Regions from separate parts of the Actinocatenispora thailandica genome, predicted to be linked through region 1. Evidence: riboswitches for the same ligand, from Rfam matches in the RefSeq annotation. Region 1 holds a riboswitch; the other holds the start of a gene.
What was found. A riboswitch is a leader RNA that binds a small molecule or an ion and turns the genes downstream of it on or off. The one in region 1 is predicted to bind cyclic di-AMP.

Region 1 (4,206 bases):
CCAGCGATCGTCACGTTGGATCGGCGTCTCGACAGTGCGGCCGTGCGTCGGGACGATCCAGATCGTGTAGCGGGCCGGCGGGCCGAGCAACCGGGTGGGCCTGGCGACCTCGATGCGCTCGATCCGTGAGTGCGGGGGGCCACGCGCACCCAGGTCGACATGGCGTCCAGGGTGCCGGACGCGCGGTGCCACGGGATCGTCCGTACGGCCGGGTCCCGGGACCGGATGCGGTGTCGTACGGAGGCAGCCCGCGGTCGACACGGCGGGATCGACGGCGCCCGGACGGGGCGCGCCCGGCGGCCCGGGTCGGTCATCGAGCGGTGTGACCTGGCGCCCCCGGCAGGATTCGAACCTGCGACACCCGCTTTAGGAGAGCGGTGCTCTATCCCCTGAGCTACGAGGGCAACGACCGGCATCTTCCCTGGTGAGCCAGCCATCTGTCGGGCCCGCCGCGTTTCGAGGCTCCGGCTTGCGCCGGCCGCCCCTTCCGCGCCCCTCGGGCCTACAGCGAGCTTACCGGCTCGGTGCGGTCCGGCTGCAGGGAGATCCCGGAGCTCGGGCCGCGGAGACCGCGACGCCGGTGCCGGAGACGGGGGGATGCTCCGGTACCGGCGTCGCGTGGGGGTGGGGGTAAGGCTTGTGTGATCAGCCGACGCGGCCGTAGCCGTCCGGCGGCATCATGTCGACGCTGGCCTTCTGCACCGGCTCGCCGTAGGTGGGCGCGTGGATGATCTGGTTGCCGCCGATGTAGATCGCGACGTGCTCGTTCCCGCTGTAGAAGACCAGGTCGCCGGGCTCCAGCTGGTTGCGGCTGATCCGGTGGGTCTGGCTGTACTGGGTGTACGAGCTGTGCGCGAGCGAGTAGCCGGCGGCGTTCCAGGCCATCATCGTCAGGCCCGAGCAGTCGAACTCGTTCGGCCCCGCGGAACCCATGTTGTACGGCTTGCCGAGCTGCGCCCACGCGTAGTCGACCGCCTTGCCGGCGCTGCCGGGCAGGTTCGGCGCCGGGCCGTAGTCGACGTTGGTGTTGTAGTTGGTCGGTGAGCCGTAGGCCTGGGTGCGCAGGTCGCGCAGCTTCTGCACGTCCTTGTCGAGCGACTTCTTCTGGTCGGCCAGCTTCTTCTTCGCCTGGGTCTGCTTGCCGATCTCGGTGTCCAGCGCCGCCTTCTGCTTGTCCAGCGCGGCCTTCGCCTTGCTGTACTCGGCGATCTGCTTGCTCTGGCTGCGGGCCAGCTGGTCGAGCAGGGAGAGCGAGTCGAGCAGGGTACTGGCGGAACCGTCGGAGAGGATCGCGTTCACCGCGCCGGGCTTGCCACCCCGGTAGGCGGCGGCGGCCATCTTGCCGACCGTCTGTTCCGCCGCGTCGACCTTCTTCTGCAGTGGCTTGAGCTTCTTGTTGACCGCCTTTTCCTTCTTCTTGCTGGCGGACAGCTGGTCCTGGACCTTGTCGTACTCCTGGACGGCCTTGTCGAACTGCTTCGACTTGGCGTCGATCTGTTTGGTCAGCTCGGCCTCGGACGGCGTCGCGTGCGCTGGGGTTCCGAGCAGCAGCAGCGCGATCGCGGTGAGTGCGGCGAACAGAACCAGGCCGACGGCCCGAAGCGGCCGCGGCATGACAGCGGAGGTAGGCACCGGCAGCCGGCTCCTTCTTCCTCGCACCGCCTGCCGGGTTAGCTGACGGGTTCGGGCGGGGAAGAAGTGCGCCCTACCACGACCCGCGGTCGCGGATTCACCCCAGGGAGGTGGGTCCCCGGCTCGCCGGCAAGCACCAGGGGAGGCGGCTCGCGCGGCAACTCGGCGGTGTCCACCGGTGCCGCCCACGGGCAGGCGGCAGACATCCGGTCAGACGGGGAGTCACATTAGGAGTAACCGTCAGTCGATCGCAAGTCGCCCCCGGCGCGCCACACACATTCGTTTCGGGAAGTGATCCGTTCGCGTCCGACTCGCTGCGCTCCGTGGTTGGATACGGTAGGGGGGTATGGTACTGTCGGGATCGAACGGGGGAGGTGGCCAGATGGCGAGTTACTGGTACAGCGACGACAAACAGGCACTACTGGCCCGACTGCGGCGAGTCGAGGGTCAGATCCGCGGGCTGGAGCGGATGGTCGAGCAGGACACGTACTGCATCGACATCCTCACCCAGATCTCGGCGGCGACCCGAGCACTGCAAGGCGTCGCGCTCGGGCTGCTGGACGGTCACCTGTCACACTGCGTGGCCGAGGCCACGGCAAAGGGTGGCGAAGAGGCCGAAGAGAAGGTCAAGGAGGCCAGCGCGGCAATCGCCCGGCTGGTCCGTTCCTGACCGCACATCATCGTTGTGGAGGCAATCATGGCAACTCAGACATACACCGTCACCGGTATGACCTGCGGCCACTGCGCCAGCGCCGTGAGTTCGGAACTCGGCGCGCTGCCGGGCGTGCAGGCGGTCCGGGTCGACGTGGCGAGCGGCCGGGTCGAGGTCGACACCGATCAGCCGCTGGCCACCGACTCGGTGGCCGCCGCGGTCGACGAGGCCGGCTACCAGCTGGCCTGAGTGCGGCGCCGGGACGGCGCCGGTCGGGGAGGGTAGATGTCTACTGTGGACAGTGACGGATCCGCCACCGAACTGCGGATCGGCGGCATGACCTGCGCGTCCTGCGCGGCCCGGGTGGAACGCAAGCTGAACAAGCTGCCCGGCGTGGCCGCGACCGTCAACTTCGCCACCGAGACCGCGCGGGTGCACCATCCCGCCGGAGTCTCGGTGCAGGATCTGATCGGCACCGTCGAGGCGACCGGCTACACCGCGCAGCCGCCGGAGCCGCCGGTCGAGACCGGCGACGCGCCGGCCCCGGACGAGCGGGACGAGGCCGAACGCTCGCTGCGCACCCGGCTGCTCGGCTCGGCCGTGCTGACCGCGCCGGTGCTGCTGCTCGCGATGGTGCCGCCGCTGCAGTTCAACCACTGGCAGTGGCTCGCGCTGACGCTGGTCTCACCGGTGGTGGTGTGGGGTGCGTGGCCGTTCCACCGCGCCGCGCTGACCAACCTGCGGCACCGCGCCGCCACCATGGACACGCTGGTCTCGCTGGGCGCGACCGTGTCGTACCTGTGGAGCCTGTGGGCGCTGTTCCTCGGTGGTGCCGGCGGTGAGCACCTGCGGATGAGCCTGCACCTGTTCGCCGGCGCGGACACCGGACCCCAGCTGTACCTGGAGGTCGGCGCCGCGCTGACCACCTTCCTGCTGGCCGGGCGGTACTTCGAGGCGCGGGCCAAGCGGCGCGCCGGTTCCGCGCTGCGGGCGCTGCTGTCGTTGGGCGCCAAGGACGTCACGGTGCTCACCGCGGCCGGCCGGGAGCAGACCGTGCCGATCGGACGGTTGGCGGTCGGGGACCGGTTCGTGGTCCGGCCGGGGGAGAAGATCGCCACCGACGGCGTGGTGGAGTCCGGCACCAGCGCGGTGGACGCGTCGATGCTCACCGGCGAGTCGGTGCCGGTCGAGGTCGGTCCCGGCGACGAGGTGGTCGGGGCGACCGTGAACGCCGGCGGCCGGCTCGTCGTCACCGCCCGCCGGGTCGGTGCCGACACCCAGCTGGCGCAGCTCGGCCGGCTGGTCGCCGACGCGCAGAACGGCAAGGCGCAGGTGCAGCGGCTCGCCGACCGGATCTCCGCGGTGTTCGTCCCGGTGGTGTTGGTGGTCGCGCTCGGCACGCTGGTGGCGTGGCTCGCGGCCGGGCAGCCGGCCGCGGCGGCGGTCACCGCCGCGGTGGCCGTGCTGATCGTCGCCTGCCCCTGCGCGCTCGGGCTCGCCACGCCGACCGCGCTGCTGGTCGGTACCGGTCGGGGCGCGCAGCTGGGCATCCTGATCAAGGGGCCGGAGGTGCTGGAGTCGACCCGGCGGATCGACACCGTGGTGCTGGACAAGACCGGTACGGTCACCACCGGCCGGATGACGCACACCGACACGATCGCCGCCGCGGGCGAGTCGGCGGCCGAGATCCTGCGGTACGCGGGTGCCGTCGAGCACGCCAGCGAACACCCGATCGCCCGTGCGGTGGCCACCGCGGCGTCGGCCGCCGGGGAACTACCGGAGGTGCACGACTTCGCCGCCGTGGCCGGTTTCGGTGCACTGGCCACTGTGGACGGTCATCGCGTCGTGGTGGGCCGGCCGGAACTGCTGACCCGCGAGGGCCTGTCGGTACCGGCGGAGCTGACCGAGGCCATCGGCACCGC
Region 2 (4,206 bases), 420 kb from region 1:
ACACCCACACGCCCTCGCCGCGGGAGAGCACGAACTCCCCCGCCGACTCGACGTCGCCCATGTCCGCGAACGGATGCCAGAACGCGCCCATCGTCATCCCCCTCGTGCCCGGCGTTGCGGCCGACCGTACCGCGCGACCGGCGCCGTGCTGCGGGACGGGTTACGACGGCTCGGCGAGCAGGTCGCCGCGCGGCTGGTCCACGGTGACCTGGTACGCCCCGCCCTCGACCGGCACCGGGCGTTCCGTCGCCGGCGCCCCGGGCGGATCCGGCGGTACCGGCGCGGTCCCGGGCGCCGCGGCCGGCGGGTCCGGGTCGGCCGGCAACGGTGGCCGGGTCGGGCCGGTACCGGCGCCGGACCGTTCGATCGCCTCGGCGATCTCGTCCAGGTCCTCGGCGTCCAGCGTCTCGGTGGCCGCCGGCAGCCACCCCGCCACCTGGTCGGGCCGGCGGGCGCCGACGATCGCGGCGGTCACCCCGGGCCACGCCAGCGTCCAGGCGACCGCGACGGTGGCGAGGGTACGGCCCCGGCGGTGCGCGACGTCGCCCATCCGGCGGCCCAGGTCGAGGTTGCGGTCCAGCGCGGCGCCGATGAAGTCGCCGTCGCCGCGGCGCCAGTCGTCGGCGGGCAACGCGGCCACCCGTTCCCGGGTGAACGTGCCGGTCAGCAACCCGCACTGCATCGGGCTGGCGGCGAGCACCCCGACCTCGTTCGCGGCGCACCAGTCGAGCAGGCCGTCGGCGGCCTCCCGGTCGATCGCGGAGAACGGCGGCTGCGCCGCGTCCGGCCGGCCCAGCGCGGCGGCGGCGGTCAGCCCGGCGGTGTGCTGGCTGCACAGCCCGATCGCCCGGACCTTGCCCTCGCGGCGCAGGTCGAGCAGCGTCTGCCAGGTCTCGGCGAGCGGCACCCCGGCCGCGCGGGGCCAGTGCAGCTGGTACAGGTCGATGCGCTCGACGCCGAGCCGGCGCAGCGAACCCTCCAGGTCACGCCGCAGGTGCTTCGGCGCACCGGCGGCGCGCGGCGGGCGGGTCCGGTCCGTCTCGTCCCAGCTCAGGCCGCACTTGGTGAACAGGTACGGCCGGTCCGCCTCGGGGTACGGGGCGAGCGCGGCGGCCACGACCTGCTCGGCGTGGCCCAGCCCGTACACCGGTGCGGTGTCGATCCAGTTGACGCCGTGGTCGACGGCGTACCGGATCGCCGCGACCGAGTCGTCGTCGTCCTGCCGCCCCCAGCCGTACGCGTAGCCCGCGCCGCCGAGCGCCCAGGTGCCGAAGCCCACCCGGGTGACGTGCAGGTCGGTACGACCCAGCCGGCGGGTCGGCAGATCGCTGGCGGGCATCGAGTGCCACCTCCTCGCCCCGGACGCCGCCGCGTGCCCCACGTCGCCGCGTCGCCGTCACCCCCTCACCCTGGCGCACCGGGGCGCCTGTCGTACCGGGATTCTGCGGATCGGCAAACGGTTGGTGGTACGGCCATCGCGGAGCGCAGCATCGCCCGGAGTGCTGTGGCGCTTCCCACATGGCGGACCGCGGGCCGGCCGCAGCGGCCGGTGATTTACCTGGTGGTGGCGGTCTCCTGGGCAGCTTCTCGGCCGGCCACTCGTAACGGCACGATAACGGGTTCGTTACCCAAGGTGTCCGCACACGGGAGCACGGCCCACCGCCGACAGGCCGACGAAGCCAAACAGATCACGCAGGGTTGAACGGCACTCGGCGGTATCCGTACTCTTGGGCGGTCCGGTCGGGAGTCTGCCACCAAACCGGTGGCGCCGAACGGGCACCGCCGAGTCGTCACTCGGCGAGCCGGGGATCCAACGGGCGCCGTTCGCGGCGCCCATCCGGGGTGAATCGGCCAGCTCTCGGTGAGAGCCGGCGGTAGGGCGAACTCACTTCTTCCCGCCCGAACCCGTCAGCTAACCCGGTAGGCGGTTGCGGGAGAAGGAGTGAGCTACTGGTGTCAGTAGCGGGGACTGTTGCGCGCCCAACCCGGCGCGCGCTTGCTTTGCTCGCCGCCGCCCTCTGCGCCACCGTCGGCGTCGGCCTGATCGGCCCGACCGCCGCGCACGCGGACCCGTCCGCCTCGCAGCTGGAACACGGCATGGACTCGACCTGGTCCAAGTTGGAGGCCAACGGCGAGAAGCTGAAGCAGAACGAGGACGCGCTCGCGAAGAACGAGAAGAAGTCCCGTGAGCTGAGCAAGCAGATCGCGCCGCTGAAGAAGAAGGTCGACGCGATGTACAAGGAGGTCGGCACCTACGCGGCCGCCGCCTACCGGGGCGGCAACCTGTCCGCCCTCAACTCGATGCTGAAGTACGGCTCGCCCACCACCATGCTCGACCAGATGGCGACGCTGGACCGGATGGCCGCCGACCAGCACGCCAAGGTCGCGAGGTACGAGTCGGCGAAGAAGAAGCTGGACGCCTCGAAGGCGAAGTACGACAAGCTCATCGCGAGCAACAAGGCGCAGGCCAAGAAGCTCTCCGCGGAGAAGAAGAAGCTCAAGTCCGACATGGACACCATGGAGAAGCAGTGGATGAAGACGGCGGCGGCCCGGAAGAACACCGGGACCCAGCTGCCGCAGATGCCGTACATCCCCGGGCCGGGCGGCGTCGCCGTGCGCTACGCGATCAACCACCTCGGCGACCCGTACGTGTGGGCGACGGCGGGGCCGAACACCTTCGACTGCTCCGGCCTGACCTCGGCCTCCTGGGCCGCGGCCGGCGTGCACATGCGGGCGTACACCTACAGCCAGTACGCGGCCTTCCCGCACGTCACCCGCGACCAGTTGCAGCCCGGTGACCTGGTGTTCTACAACGGCGGCGAGCACGTCGCCATCTACATCGGCCGGTACGACGGCACGAGCTACGTGATCCACGCACCGCAGCCCGGTGAGTACGTCAAGGTGTCCACGCTCGACTACCCCGGTTCCTGGTACGGGGCGGTTCGACCCTGACGCCGCGACACACGACTCGGTAGCCACCGAGGAGGGCCGTCCCCGCCACCACGTGGGGGTCGGCCCTCACCCTTTCCACGGCCGGACCAGCGTGTCCGGTGGCCCCGGCGGGCCGCCCTGCTGACCGGCGGCCCTGCTGACCGGCGCATCCCGCGGCCCTCCCGAGCCGGAGGCATCCCGCGGCCGTCCCGGGCCGGCGCATCCCACGGCCGTCCCGGGCCGGGGAATCCTGCGGCCCCCTGGGCCGGAGGCAACCCTCGGCACTCCCGTCCGGGGGTCGGCGGCGTCGTCGGGTCAGCGCTGGCCGTTGCGTTCCGCGACGAGCCGGGCGGTGATCGCCTCCGGGGCACCGGGGCGGGCGAAGTGCCACCCCTGCCCGACGTCGCAGCCGAACTCGCGGAGCCGGCTGGCCTGCCCGACGGTCTCCACGCCCTCGGCGATCACGGTGAGGTCGAGCGCGTGCGCCAACTCCACCAGCGTCTCCACGATGCGTTCGTCCACCGGGTCCGGCCCACCGACACCGTTGTCGGTCGCGTCGGCCATCCCGGACACGAACGAGCCGGCGATCTTGAGCGCGTGCACCGGCAGCCGGCGCAGGTAGGCGAGGTTGGAGTAGCCGGTACCGAAGTCGTCGATGGCGAGCCGGACACCCATGTCGGTCAGCGCGTGCAGGGCCCGCAGCGGCTCCGCGGCCGGCCCCATGATCGCGCTCTCGGTCAGCTCCAGCACGAGCCGGTCGGCCGGCAGGCCGGTACTCGACAGCACCTCGGACACCTCGTCGGTCAGGTGCTTCTCGTGCGCCTGCCGGACCGCGAGGTTGACGCTGACGAAGAAGTCGTCGGCGGCGATCTCCTGCCAGCGCTGCGCCTGCTCGCAGGCCGAGCGCAGCACCCAGCGGCCGAGCGGCACGATCGCCCCGGTCTCCTCGGCCAGGTTGATGAACCGGTCCGGCGGCAGCCAGCCGAGTTCCGGGTGCCGCCAGCGGACCAGCGCCTCCACCCCGCGCAGCCGGTCGTCGGCCAACCCCACGAGCGGCTGGTACTCGACCACGAACTCGCCGTGCTCGACGGCGGCGGGCATCGCGGCGGCGAGCGAGTAGCGGGCCACCTCCCGCGCGTGCCGGTCCGGGTCGAACACCGCGAGCCGATCGGTGCCCTCCGACTTCGCCCAGTACAGGGTGGTGTCGGCGGCCTGCATCAGGTCGGCCGCGGTGAACCGGTCGGCGATCCGGTCTACCACCCCGACGCAGGCGGA

Region 2: another riboswitch for cyclic di-AMP. It lies ahead of Athai_RS00095 (C40 family peptidase); the one in region 1 lies ahead of Athai_RS02025 (C40 family peptidase).

What each region holds. Positions count from the first base shown of each region.
Region 1 covers NZ_AP023355.1:436,531-440,736, forward strand. The annotation lists gene Athai_RS02015 (hypothetical protein) at 1-192, opposite strand, end outside; tRNA gene Athai_RS02020 (tRNA-Arg) at 329-404, opposite strand; gene Athai_RS02025 (C40 family peptidase) at 646-1,614, opposite strand; cyclic di-AMP (ydaO/yuaA leader) riboswitch at 1,645-1,774, opposite strand; gene Athai_RS02030 (metal-sensitive transcriptional regulator) at 2,015-2,302, shown strand; gene Athai_RS02035 (heavy-metal-associated domain-containing protein) at 2,330-2,533, shown strand; gene Athai_RS02040 (heavy metal translocating P-type ATPase) at 2,570-4,206, shown strand, end outside.
Region 2 covers NZ_AP023355.1:18,341-22,546, reverse strand. The annotation lists gene Athai_RS00105 (aminotransferase family protein) at 1-91, opposite strand, end outside; gene Athai_RS00100 (aldo/keto reductase) at 161-1,339, opposite strand; cyclic di-AMP (ydaO/yuaA leader) riboswitch at 1,771-1,942, shown strand; gene Athai_RS00095 (C40 family peptidase) at 1,954-2,952, shown strand; gene Athai_RS00090 (putative bifunctional diguanylate cyclase/phosphodiesterase) at 3,247-4,206, opposite strand, start outside.